2 regions of the Alkalihalophilus lindianensis genome follow, and region 1 is predicted to be linked to the other one. Evidence: a T-box and tRNA genes for the amino acid it is inferred to sense, from the RefSeq annotation. Region 1 holds a T-box; the other holds one or more tRNA genes.
What was found. The T-box of region 1 lies ahead of alaS (alanine--tRNA ligase). A T-box ahead of a tRNA ligase gene usually reads a tRNA of that ligase, here a tRNA-Ala.

Region 1 (6,691 bases):
GACTGTTCGGAAAGGTGGGGAGTACTTTGCGAACTTTTTCAACCATAGAAGGACTACCTGTGATTGAACAGTCTTCTGGAATAGAGTGTGGTCATGTCCTTGATCTCTTAATGAATGATCAAGAGCGGATTGAGGGGTTTGTAGTCGATCGAAAAGGGTGGCTAAATCATCATCTTTTTCTTCCTGTTGAAGCGGTTATGAGTTTTGGTTATGACGGCGTAATGGTGAGGAGTGAAGAAGACCTCTCACGTTACAACAGAAAAGACCACCACTCTCATTCTTTAAAATTGGGAAAGAGACGTCTTCAAGGCCTAGCTTTACTAACCACTGAAGGGGAGAAGGTAGGACTGGTAGAAGATGTATATTTTGAAGAAGAAGTGGGGACAATCGTAGGGTATGAAGTGACCGATGGATTGGTGGCTGACTTAGTAGAGGGTCGAAAGGTGATTAAAGCCAAAGGACCTCTTATAGTTGGCAAGGACAAAGCCATCGTGTCGATTTAAGGAGGCCCTACGTATGCAATGTCCAAACTGTAAATCAAAAGATATCGGTAAAATAGGCACAAACCAATATTATTGCTGGAATTGTTTTGTTGAGATGAGCTTGCTAAAAGGGAAGCTTTCTTTGCATCAAGTCGAGGAAGATGGCTCGCTCAGTTCTTTAGATGATTTGTTTGAAGATCAGGATCTGCATGTTGGAATGTAATCCAATATAAAAGGTGGTGTCATCCGATGAGGAAAGCTTTTACGTCTCTACTAGCTGTTGGAGTGGGAGCTGCTGCTTATTCGATGAGTAGTCGCCAAAACAAGCGGAAGTTTGATCAATTCATTCAACCGATTAAAGAGTTGGATATGAATAAGTATTTCAACAACCGAACATGGAAAAAAACGAAGAAACAATTAGCGAAACGTTTCTCGTAGGAAATGCGACAAGCTTGTCTACTTTGTAGGCAGGCTTTTTTGTTTGAACTGATAAACAAACTCAAATTGTACACACTACAAGTAGAGAAGCCCAAGGAGGTGTGTATAGTGGAGAAACGGCTGAATGAGTATAAGTGGATCAACAAGCTCGTGCTTGTGTTATTAGTGCTGCTTATTGTCTTTATGGCAGTTCAATTACTTCCTTTGCTTGAACCGATTTTCAAAGTCATAAAAGCTCTCCTTCTCCCACTTACCTTAGCGGTTCTCTTTACATACTTTCTCCATCCACTTGTTGAAGGATTGCACGATTGGGGGCTACCACGTTCAGTAAGTGTACTAGTTGTTTTTTTAATCCTTCTTTTAACAGTAGGATTTTTGATTGTATGGGGAGCTCCAGCTTTAGTTGAACAAATACGTCATGCGATGGAGAGATTGCCTGAACAAATTAGAGCATTAGAGGACTTCATGTTTCAAATTCAAAGTGAGGTGCGAACACTTCCCTCTCCCATTAGAGTTCACATTGAAGAATGGTCCACTCAAGCAGAGCAACTCGGAGCCAGGGCATTGGACCAAACAGAGGCTGTCGCCTTATGGGTGATTCAATCAATGTTTAGTTTGATCGTTATTCCATTCTTGGTGTTTTATTTTCTGAAAGATTTTGATCTTGTCCAAAAGGTTGCTTGGTATCTAACACCGAGAAGATGGAGAGGTAGATTAAAACGTTATGTAGAAGACGTGGACCATACATTTGGCAGCTATATCCGTGGACAGCTTCTTGTTGCGCTTGCAGTAACGATTATTTCTAGCCTGGGCTTTTGGCTTATTGGAGTGCCGTATCCCATTTTATTAGGAATTTTTATGGGAGCGACTGAGATGATTCCTTATTTCGGGGCTTATATTGGAGCTGTACCTGCTGTGGCCGTCGCCTTACTTGAATCTTGGCAACTTGCTCTTATCACTTCGGTTTTTATATTAATTTTACAACAAATTGAAGGTAATGTACTTTCCCCTGTAATTGTAGGAAGGACTTTGCATATGCATCCCATCTTGATCATCCTGGCGTTAGTAATTGGGGTTGAGGCAGGTGGTGTTATCGGGTTATTGGTAGCTGTTCCCCTCCTTGCGATTTTAAAAGTCACGTTACTGCATATTCGACTATATTTCATCAGTCATTGACAAGAGTATTACCGCTTTTCTATAATAAGAGACAAATGATCGATTAACGAACACGTTGACGGAATGAAGTACGAATCAGTCCCCACCAAGAGAGGTGACCCCTATGGCTGAGAGGGTTGCTGTGTGAAGGGATTCGGAAAGCTACTCCTGAGTGCAGGCAAAAACCTGCCGTTCGCCGCGTTAAGGCTTCGAGTGATGGATGAATGATCATCCATAATTAGGGTGGCACCGCGTGAATACAACTCTCGTCCCTTCTTTTTGGGATGAGGGTTTTTTTGTATGTAAATAAAAAGGAGATGACGATGATGAAATCACTAACTTCAGCACAAGTACGCCAAATGTATCTTGATTTCTTTAAAGAAAAAGGACATGACATAGAGCCAAGTGCATCACTTGTTCCGCATGAGGATCCATCTTTGCTTTGGATTAACAGTGGAGTTGCAACACTTAAGAAATACTTCGATGGCCGTGTCATTCCTAGTAATCCTCGTATTACAAATGCTCAAAAATCGATTCGTACAAACGATATTGAAAACGTAGGAAAAACAGCTCGTCACCATACGTTCTTTGAAATGCTAGGAAACTTCTCAATCGGTGATTATTTTAAAGAAGAAGCAATCGAGTGGGGTTGGGAGTTTTTAACGAGTAAAAAATGGATTGGGTTTGATCCTGAAAAATTATCCGTAACTGTTCACCCTGAAGATAATGAAGCCTATGACTACTGGGCAGAGAAAATTGGCGTTCCAGAAGAGCGTATTATTCGTCTTGAGGGGAACTTCTGGGATATCGGAGAAGGCCCAAGTGGTCCTAATACCGAGATTTTCTATGACCGTGGACCATCTTATGGTAATGATGAAAACGATCCAGAGCTGTACCCAGGTGGAGAAAATGAACGCTACCTTGAAGTGTGGAACCTTGTGTTTTCACAGTTCAACCATAATCCAGACGGTACATACACGCCACTTCCTAAGAAAAACATCGATACAGGAATGGGTCTTGAGCGTATGGTATCTGTTATTCAAGATACGCCTACAAACTTTGAGACTGATCTATTTATGCCAATTATCCAAGCAACAGAGCAGTTAACACCAGTTAAATACAATGCAGACATAGAAACTGATGTCGCATTTAAAGTCATTGCTGACCATGTACGTACTGTCACATTTGCTGTTGGAGATGGAGCACTTCCATCAAATGAAGGTCGAGGCTATGTTCTTCGTCGCCTTCTTCGCCGTGCAGTACGTTATGCAAAGTTGATTCAAATTGATCGTCCATTCATGTATGAACTTGTTCCGGTTGTTGGCGAGATCATGGTTGATTTCTACCCAGAAGTAAAAGAAAAAGTAGACTTCATCCAAAAGGTAATGAAAACAGAGGAAGAGCGTTTCCATGAGACGTTAAACGAAGGCCTTGGCATCTTGGATAAGATCCTGACTGAAGCAAAAGCAAAAGGTGAAGACGTCATTTCTGGGCGTGATGTATTCCGTTTGTATGACACATATGGCTTCCCGGTTGATCTAACGGAAGAATATGTAGAAGAAAAGGGCTTGACGATTGATCGAGCTGGCTTTGAAGTAGAAATGGAACAACAACGTAACCGCGCTCGTGCAGCTCGTCAAGAATCAGGATCGATGCAAGTTCAAGATGAGCTATTAGGTGATATTAATGTGAGTAGCACATTCGTAGGCTATGATCAGCTATCAACGCAATGTACTGTGAGCGTATTAATCGCAAATAAAGAACGTGCAAACAGTGTACCTGCAGGTGAGACGGCTCAATTAATTTTAAGTGAGACACCTTTCTATGCAGAAAGCGGTGGACAAGTAGCCGATACAGGAACGATTGTCGGTGAGGGAGTAGTAGCACGCGTAACAGAAGTAACAAAAGCTCCTAATGGCCAGCATCTTCACAAGGTAACAGTTGAAGAGGGAGAGTTAACAGAAGGTGTGACGGTAACAAGTACAGTTGAGGAGACTGCTCGTATTGGGATTGTCAAAAACCATACAGCAACGCACCTATTGCACCAAGCACTTAAAGATGTCCTAGGAACACATGTGAACCAAGCTGGTTCTCTCGTATCAGAAGAACGTCTGCGTTTTGATTTCTCTCATTTTGGTCAAGTAACGAAAGAAGAGCTTACGAAAATTGAAGAAATCGTCAATGAGAAGGTTTGGAATGCGATTTCGGTAAACATTAGTGAGAAAATGCTTGCTGAAGCAAAAGAAATGGGTGCGATGGCGTTATTTGGAGAGAAGTACGGTGAGACGGTTCGTGTCGTACAAGTTGGAGACTACTCTCTTGAGCTTTGTGGTGGTTGTCATGTAGCCAATACAGCAGAAATCGGGCTATTCAAAGTCGTATCTGAATCTGGTATTGGAGCGGGGGTACGTCGTATCGAGGCGGTCACAGGCCAAGGTGCTTATGAATTTATGAACGATCAATTACGCTTACTTTCAAAAGCATCAGATCTAGTGAAAGTGAAAAATGTGAAAGATGTACCAACTCGTATCGAAGCACTTCAGCAACAAATTCGTGAACTGCAACGTGAAAATGAATCAATCTCTGCAAAATTGGGCAACATGGAAGCTGGAAACCTAATTGACGAGGCAGTAGAAGTAAATGGTGTTCGCGTTCTTGCAAAACAAGTCAATGCTAGTGATATGGACGGTCTCCGTGCAATTGTCGATAAACTAAAACAAGACCTTGATTCAGGTGTGATTGTTCTCGGTGCAGTGTCTGGTGAAAAAGTGAATCTAGTTGCTGGTGTGACAAAAGATTTAATTAGCCAAGGGCATCATGCTGGAAAACTTGTAAAAGAAGTCGCAACACGTTGTGGCGGCGGCGGTGGTGGTCGTCCTGATATGGCACAAGCAGGCGGTAAGAAGCCAGACCAGTTAGCAGATGCTCTAGCATATGTTCCTGAATTCGTTAAAACAATTTCCTAATTTGAACAATTTCGTGTACAATAGAAGAAGACAACCTTTTTGTATGCATGTAGTCAATAAAGGTAAAGAAAGAGAGAGGTGTTTGTGATGGGCTCTATGGACAAGACAATGCAATTTAACTTTCCTGATGATTCCGTTGACGTTAACGTCCAAGAGGTATTACTTTCGGTATATGAGGCACTTGAGGAAAAAGGGTACAACCCGATCAATCAAATTGTAGGCTATTTACTTTCTGGTGATCCGGCGTACATCCCTCGTCACAAGGATGCTCGTGCACTTATTAGAAAGCTTGAGCGTGATGAACTGATTGAACAGTTAGTGAAGTCTTATTTGTCACAGCACCGTAAGGAGAATGAATGAGAGCTTTAGGACTTGATGTAGGAACCAAAACAGTTGGAATTGCCCTTAGTGATGAATTAGGTTGGACAGCACAAGGTCTTGAAACACTTCGTCGCAACGAGGAAGACCCTGATGATGATATGCAAAAGATCGCTGCTATTGCCAAAGAACATAAAGTGGGTACAATTGTGATTGGTTTGCCAAAAAACATGAATGGCTCCATAGGACCAAGTGGTGAACGTTCGCAGGAATTTGCAGAATCGCTCAAAAAGCATTATGATTGTGAAATGGTGATGTGGGATGAGCGCTTGACAACGGTTGCTGCTGAGCGAATGCTTGTCAGTGCTGATGTGAGTCGTAAGAAACGTAAAAAAGTAATTGATAAAATGGCTGCTGTGATGATTCTTCAAGGGTATCTTGATCGAAAAAGCATGTAGCATGAATAGAAGAGGTGTAGACGTATGTCACAAGAAGAAAAAGAACGTATTGTAATTCCAGATGAGAATGGTGATGAGCATCTATTTGACGAGCTTTTCAAATTTACTGTTGATGAAACAGGTAAAAGCTATATCTTAGTCACTCCAGTTGGAGAAAACGAAGATGATAGTGATGAAGAGGAAGTTGAAGTATTTGCATTCCGTTATGAAGACCGTGAAGACGTTGATAATGATATCGCGTTGTACCCAGTTGAAACAGACGAAGAGTGGGAAATGGTTGAGGAAATGCTTAACACATTCTCTGGTGAAGAAGAAGAGTAAGTTTCGCATAAAGACAAGCCCTTTTGCTCAAGCTGAGCAGAAGGGCTTTTTGGAGGTTTTAGTACCGTTTTTTCAATCTGACGCAAAAGTGTCACATTTTTGTTTGCTATGCCTTATAGATAATGACTTCACCTATAACTTGGTGAAAATTCCCACCTATTTACTCACATGCAGGCGAGCTTTTTCCCCTCTTAAACAATTTGTTTACTGACAGACGCTTGAAATATAGTATAATGGGACGGTGGAAGGGGGAGAACAATGTCTGATTCCAACGAAAAACCACGAAATGATGTATATGAAGAACGGGTATCAGAGGCGAAAGTGGTTCGCAAAATCGTCTTATATAGTGTCATCGGCTTAGCTGTTATGACCTTAATAGCCATTATAAGTGGTTATTTTTATTTTAAAAATGCTCTAGGGCCAGTGGACTCTGGTGAAGGGGAAACCGTTGAAGTAACTATTCCAATGGGGTCTTCCTCCTCGCAAATTGGCCAAGTTCTTGAAGAGGAAGGTCTTATTAATAACGGAACGATCTTTCGCTATTATGTCCGTT
Region 2 (6,691 bases), on a different contig from region 1:
CTTGTAACACCTGTTGCTTCAAAAATAGCGCACCAATTAGGTCTTGGATTGCTTGTCCATTATCTGGGTTTAAACTAAGGCGGAGATAGGCAAGCACTTTACGAACCGTTTTTCTGCGATAAAAAGAATCACCATCATTTTCAATTGAAAAAGGGATGCTTGAGGTAACCATGCGCTCAAATAAAGCCCGTGAGGTTACATTCGTGCGGAATAGTATTGCAAAATCGTTAGGGTTTTCCCCTTTTTCTATTCGGCTCTTAATATCATTGACGATCATCGTTGCTTCTTCCTCTTCATCATAAGGATAAAAGAGTATAGGTGGAAGTTCCTCTGTATATTGAGCAAATAATTGTTTGTTAAAACGAGTCCGGTTCGTTGCAATCACATTATTTGCAGCTTGGACGATTGGGTGATTGGAACGATAATTCTGATTAAGGATGACTACTTTTGCCTCTGGGTAGGAAGAAGTAAATGAAAGGATATAATCAGGGTCACTGCCGCGAAAAGCATAAATCGATTGATCATCATCCCCAACTACACAAAGGTTTTTAGATGGATTTGTAAGTAGGCTGATAAGTTCAACTTGAACCTTATTTATATCTTGAAATTCATCGATTGAAACGTATGAAAAACGTTCTTGGTATCGTTCTAAAAGCTTTTGATTAGTGCTCAGAAGATCATAACAACCGATTAACATATCATCAAAATCAAACAATCCTTTTCTTTGTCTCATTTCTTCATAACGTTTATACAAATAGGCTGCACGCTCTTCCCAAATGTCTTGAGGTTTGATTTGGCTTGGGTTTTGCATATGGTTTTTCCACCAACTTATTTGAGTCAGGGCTTGATCATAAGCAAATTCTTTTTCATCTAAATGAATTTCGCGTCCCGCTTCTTTTAGCATCTGGTCTCTTTGCCAATCCCATTTTAATAAGTGGGTACTATTCCATTGTTCCGGACTATGATGCATGAGCATTCTATAGAAGATGCTGTGGAAGGTTCCTACGACCAATTGTTGCAACATTTGACGATTTAGACCTGGGTAGATCGTCATCCGCTCTTTCATTTCCTTTGCTGCTTTGGCAGTAAAGGTGACTAAAATCATTTCTTTTGGTGAATAATCTTTCTCAGTGAGCATATATGCTGCTCTTGTTGTTAAGACACGCGTCTTCCCACTTCCAGCTCCCGCTAAAATTAACAATGGCCCCTCCGTCGTAGTAGCCGCCTGCCATTGTTGATCATCTAATAATATATCCTGCTCTTTTAAAGAAGCTCTGTAGCCGGTCAACGATTCATTTTTCTCCTTTTTAGTAAGAGGGAAAGGGGGTATCGCTTTTACGTTTTCAGGACCACGCCACGGGTCATCAGCGTGTATTTCAGATGTAGAAATCGATCTTCTTTTTGGCATACTAAAGCCATTTGTATTAGTTACAGGAAGTAGCTCCTTTGGTTGTATCTGTTTTTTTATCAAGCTTTCTTCATAGGCTAGAACTTCTTTTTGACAATCAAGAGTAGTGGTGGGGTGGATGAATGATGGAGCATCATAGATCCCTATATGAAATCGCATTGGCTCACCACAATGCATACAAGTTGTCTCTTGACGAATACTAGCATTATGAAATTGTTGCCATTCACTTCTGTCAAGTGATGGAATGTGAATAATTTTTTGTTTATATAAAGCTGTTTTCAAGTGGGAGCCTCCTAACTTTAAAAATCATAAACGAATTAAAATACCTTTCTATCCTAGCAGATTTCATGCTAAAGGTGGGCTGATTTTAGAAAAGACATCATCATACGTAAGGAGGAATTAGAATGATTACTTTTTTTTCTGCAGGAATCGTTGTAACACTGCTATCCCTTTCTTTGTTTGGTTACGGTTGGATAATAGGACAGGAATTTTTGTTCGGTCCATTCATCGCTTCGTTAATAGGGTTAAACTTCCTTTTCATTACCTACATCCAATATAAACAAATGAAAGAGGACGGAAGTTTATAGAGGTTAAGAGAGGGTAGAGGTCCGATATGAAATAAAGGTGAAGGAGCTATTTCGATGAAGAAACAGCGTGTCGGGACATGTGAACTTTGCGAGAGGGTAAATGTAAAATTAACGATTCACCATCTGATACCGAGAGAGGAAGGTGGGGCTCATTTAGAGAAAGCTCAGCTATGCATCCCCTGTCATAAACAAATTCATGCCTTGTACACGAATACAGAAATAGCCATTCGATTGACGACCATTGATCGTTTAAAGGATGACGAGCAATTAAAGAAATTTATAAGATGGATTAAGAAACAACCTTCTACTACTTTAATTCGCATTAAAAAGTCTAAGGAAAGGCGATGGAAATCAAAGTGATTTAGATCGCCTTTTTATCGTTGTTTTAAGAGGAGATGGCTTTAAAGCATTCAGTCGTCTAGCTTCTAATTCAGAGGTGCAGTGCGGACATCTGGTTGCTTTATAAGCAATTGATTTAAAGCAAAAGGAGCAAAGCTTTGTTTTCATATCAATCAATGGATCTTCATTAGGTCTTCTTATTTTATTCATTTGTCTTACAAATAAAAAAAGGATAAAAGCAACAATCATAAAATGAACGATGTGATTGAGGAAGGAACCATAATTAAGCATAGGCACCCCAGCAGCTTCAGCTTCTGAAAAGGTGTCAAAGCGACGATTTGATAAATTAAGGTATAGATTAGAAAAATCAACTTGTCCGAATAACACGCTAAATGGCGGCATGATCACATCATGCACTAATGATTCTACAATTTTAGCGAAGGTTGTGCCGATAATAACGCCTACACTCATATCAATTACATTTCCACGAACTGCAAACTCTTTGAATTCTTGTAGGATCTTCATATATACATCACCCAGCTAACATAGGAAGTTTCTATAGCCTATGCAAAAAAAATGACGACATGATTAAAAAGGAGGACATGAATGATAAGATTCATGTCCTCCTTCGGTATACTGGGCTAGCTGGATTCGAACCAGCGCATAACGGAGTCAAAGTCCGTTGCCTTACCACTTGGCTATAGCCCATCGCTCTGTACTTATAGATTACCCTGATTGCAATTTCCTATACAAAAATGATAAAGGATTTTTTTAACACATGTCGAATAACAAGGGAACGAAAGGAGTGATGTGATTGTATGAAGTTGAAAAAATAAGTGCAGGGCTCATTAATGAAGCCGTTGGATTTTTTGCTTCCGATATCCATCTAGTTCCAATTGATCAAGCTTGGCTCATCCAATTGCGAATAAATGGCAAGCTATATGATTTTAAACAAATTCCACTCATCCTAGGTGATCGATTAATGGGCCACTTAAAATACACATGTGGCATGGACATAGGGGAGAGGCGCTTGCCTCAAAGTAATTCTATGACCATCGAAGTGAAACAGCGCTTATATAATTTACGATTATCCACTCTGCCCACACGATCTAAAGAAAGTCTAGCTATTCGAATTCTCCCTCAAAGCTCCGCTCAACCATTATCCACCCTTCCTGTTCTCTACTCAAATCGTTCCACATTGAACAATATTACTGCCTTGCCTTATGGATTGTGTTTAATTGCTGGTCCAACTGGATCTGGTAAAACAACGACCCTTTATGCTTTATTAGATGATATTTTATTGAAGCATCATAAGAAAATTATTACCATTGAAGACCCTGTAGAGAGGTCCTTACATTCACTCATTCAAATTGAAACCAATGAAAAAGCTGGAATATCATTTGAAGTAGGCTTGAGGGCTGCTTTGAGACATGATCCGGATGTTCTGATGATTGGAGAAATACGTGATGCAGCTAGTGCAAAGTTGGCTGTGCGTGCAGCACTCACTGGACATCTTGTTTTTGCTACTATTCATGCGAACAATAATTATTCTGCACTCTTAAGGTTACGTGAATTTGGTGTTTCAGCACATGACATAAAGGAAGCGTTACAATCGGTTGCTATGCAATATTTAGTAAATGTCAAAAGCTCTGAAGGAGATGAAGGTGTCTATTTTGGAGATGTTCGAATTAATAAGAGAGCAGCCTTATACACATTTGATAATCGATTGCACATTCATCAAATGATTGAATCAGGTCATACTCGAAAGCTTAACACTTTACCTCACCAAGCTAGGAAGGCATGGGCTCTAGGCTTCATTGATCGAGAAGAGCTAGAAAGAGGGTGGAAGGGGTGATAGGGCTATTTAAAAAACATTCAAACCATATGTCTTATGCAAAATGTTTTCGTTTACTAGGAGTATTGCTTAAACAGGGATATTCGATGGAAGATGCTCTTTCCTTTATGCTTATTCACCAGCCGATCGTTATAGTAGAAAGGCTCAGTGAAGTGAAACTAGCTTTAAAAAGTGGTCAAGAAATTCATAAAGCTTTTTCTCTTTTACCGATACCTAAAGACATCGTTTCCTTTCTTTATTTTTATCAATTCCACGGTGATGTAAGTGATGGCTTTATTCATGCAGGTACTTTATTAGAAAAGCGTCTTCAAACAACACAACAATTATTTAAATTAATGCGTTATCCTATTTTGCTTATTTGGATTTGTCTAGTGGTCCTTTTGGTACTACATCAATTTGTAATTCCTCACTTCAATTCACTTTTTTTGTCAATGCAAGGAGAGCCCCCATTACTTACAGTGATGGTACTAAAATTTTTAGTTTTGATGCCATATCTTGGCTTTGCCCTTCTTTTATTTACACTGAGTGGATTAAGTTATTTTCTTCTTTTTAAGCATAAGTGGTCACCAAAAAGGCGTGTGGAATCCTTATTGAAGATTCCTTGGTTGTCTGCTTGGGTTAAACAGCTATGTACCTACTTTTTTTCTCTTCAAGTCGGACGCTTACTTCGATCCGGTACCTCTCTTCAAGACGCATTGAATATTTTCGAGCAACAACCTCATCTACCTTTTTTTCAACAAGAAGTGATTTCAATAAAAGTAGAACTTCAACTTGGTAGGCCTTTTTATGAATTAGTCAGAGAAAGAGATTATTTTTTAAGAGAACTTTCGTTTGTGGTGGAAAACGGAGAACGGACAGGGCATTTAGGAAGCGACCTCGATAATTTTAGCGGAATTATTTATAGTGAATTAGAAGAAAAGTTAAATAAGATAATGGATTTCTTGCAACCAGTTATTTTTATTGTGTTAGGAGCTTTTATTTTTATTTTATTTTTAGCGATTATGCTGCCGATGTTTCAAATGATCGGGACATTGCAATAAGGATCAGAGAAGGTAGGACACAAGCCTTTTTAATGAAAATAATTTTTTTTGTAAAAAAGGCTTGTGTTTGTATGTTGTTTCATGGTACATTATTAATCGTCGCTGGTGAACAAAATTCACCATACAGACAAGCCTTTAAGATATAGCCTTTTACATAGGGGGGCCTTAGCTCAGCTGGGAGAGCGCCTGCCTTGCACGCAGGAGGTCAGCGGTTCGATCCCGCTAGGCTCCACCAATTATATAGCGGAGGAATACCCAAGTCCGGCTGAAGGGATCGGTCTTGAAAACCGACAGGCGGGTTAAACCGCGCGGGGGTTCGAATCCCTCTTCCTCCGCCATATTTATTTAAATTTTATTCTATATGTATCTAACGTCGCGGGGTGGAGCAGTTCGGTAGCTCGTCGGGCTCATAACCCGAAGGTCGGAGGTTCAAATCCTTCCCCCGCAACCAAAATGGTCCGGTAGTTCAGTTGGTTAGAATGCCTGCCTGTCACGCAGGAGGTCGCGGGTTCGAGTCCCGTCCGGACCGCCATTTTAAAAATTATAGTGGAGGGGTAGCGAAGTGGCTAAACGCGGCGGACTGTAAATCCGCTCCCTCCGGGTTCGGCGGTTCGAATCCGTCCCCCTCCACCATTTATAATTATGGCGATTGTGGCGAAGTGGTTAACGCACCGGATTGTGATTCCGGCATTCGTGGGTTCAATTCCCATCAGTCGCCCCATTTTTATTTTTGGGCTATCGCCAAGCGGTAAGGCAACGGATTTTGATTCCGTCATGCGTAGGTTCGAATCCTGCTAGCCCAGCCATTTCTTTGCGGAAGTAGTTCAGTGGTAGAACACCACCTTGCCAAGGTGGGGGTCGCGAGTTCGAATCTCGTCTTCCGCTTAGTCTCTAGCGCCCTTAGCTCAGCTGGATAGAGTGTTTGACTACGAATCAAAAGGTCGGGAGTTCGAATCTCTCAGGGCGCACCATTTGAAATTTAAAAGAAACATGCGGGTGTAGTTTAGTGGTAAAACCTCAGCCTTCCAAGCTGATGATGTGAGTTCGATTCTCATCACCCGCTTTTTATTTTTTTCATGGGCCTGTAGCTCAGCTGGTTAGAGCGCACGCCTGATAAGCGTGAGGTCGGTGGTTCGAGTCCACTCAGGCCCACCATTCCACAGTAGCTCAGTGGTAGAGCAATCGGCTGTTAACCGATCGGTCGTAGGTTCGAGTCCTACCTGTGGAGCCATGGAGAAGTACCCAAGTGGCTGAAGGGGCGCCCCTGCTAAGGGTGTAGGTCGCGTGAGCGGCGCGAGGGTTCAAATCCCTCCTTCTCCGCCACTTTTAAGTATGGCCCGTTGGTCAAGCGGTTAAGACACCGCCCTTTCACGGCGGTAACACGGGTTCGAATCCCGTACGGGTCACCATTTTAGTTAGAGCCATTAGCTCAGTTGGTAGAGCATCTGACTTTTAATCAGAG

Region 2: it encodes a tRNA-Ala, which carries the amino acid that the T-box ahead of alaS (alanine--tRNA ligase) is inferred to sense. The anticodon was not compared.

Annotation. Positions count from the first base shown of each region.
Region 1 is NZ_JAWJBA010000006.1:41,763-48,453, forward strand. Features, by position in the region: gene RYX56_RS16355 (PRC-barrel domain-containing protein) at 27-503, shown strand; gene RYX56_RS16360 (YrzR-like zinc ribbon domain) at 517-705, shown strand; gene RYX56_RS16365 (DUF3918 family protein) at 732-920, shown strand; gene RYX56_RS16370 (AI-2E family transporter) at 1,029-2,096, shown strand; T-box leader at 2,143-2,352, shown strand; gene alaS (alanine--tRNA ligase) at 2,402-5,041, shown strand; gene RYX56_RS16380 (IreB family regulatory phosphoprotein) at 5,129-5,401, shown strand; gene ruvX (Holliday junction resolvase RuvX) at 5,398-5,817, shown strand; gene RYX56_RS16390 (DUF1292 domain-containing protein) at 5,842-6,138, shown strand; gene mltG (endolytic transglycosylase MltG) at 6,397-6,691, shown strand, end outside.
Region 2 is NZ_JAWJBA010000003.1:397,232-403,922, forward strand. Features, by position in the region: gene RYX56_RS12025 (ATP-dependent helicase) at 1-1,690, opposite strand, end outside; gene RYX56_RS12030 (hypothetical protein) at 1,813-1,995, shown strand; gene hlpB (HNH nuclease-like protein HlpB) at 2,050-2,355, shown strand; gene mscL (large conductance mechanosensitive channel protein MscL) at 2,347-2,859, opposite strand; tRNA gene RYX56_RS12045 (tRNA-Gln) at 2,971-3,042, opposite strand; gene comGA (competence type IV pilus ATPase ComGA) at 3,149-4,189, shown strand; gene comGB (competence type IV pilus assembly protein ComGB) at 4,219-5,229, shown strand; tRNA gene RYX56_RS12060 (tRNA-Ala) at 5,389-5,464, shown strand; tRNA gene RYX56_RS12065 (tRNA-Ser) at 5,475-5,567, shown strand; tRNA gene RYX56_RS12070 (tRNA-Met) at 5,604-5,680, shown strand; tRNA gene RYX56_RS12075 (tRNA-Asp) at 5,685-5,761, shown strand; tRNA gene RYX56_RS12080 (tRNA-Tyr) at 5,778-5,862, shown strand; tRNA gene RYX56_RS12085 (tRNA-His) at 5,875-5,950, shown strand; tRNA gene RYX56_RS12090 (tRNA-Gln) at 5,961-6,035, shown strand; tRNA gene RYX56_RS12095 (tRNA-Gly) at 6,043-6,114, shown strand; tRNA gene RYX56_RS12100 (tRNA-Arg) at 6,124-6,200, shown strand; tRNA gene RYX56_RS12105 (tRNA-Gly) at 6,222-6,292, shown strand; tRNA gene RYX56_RS12110 (tRNA-Ile) at 6,308-6,384, shown strand; tRNA gene RYX56_RS12115 (tRNA-Asn) at 6,386-6,460, shown strand; tRNA gene RYX56_RS12120 (tRNA-Ser) at 6,462-6,552, shown strand; tRNA gene RYX56_RS12125 (tRNA-Glu) at 6,564-6,638, shown strand; tRNA gene RYX56_RS12130 (tRNA-Lys) at 6,648-6,691, shown strand, end outside.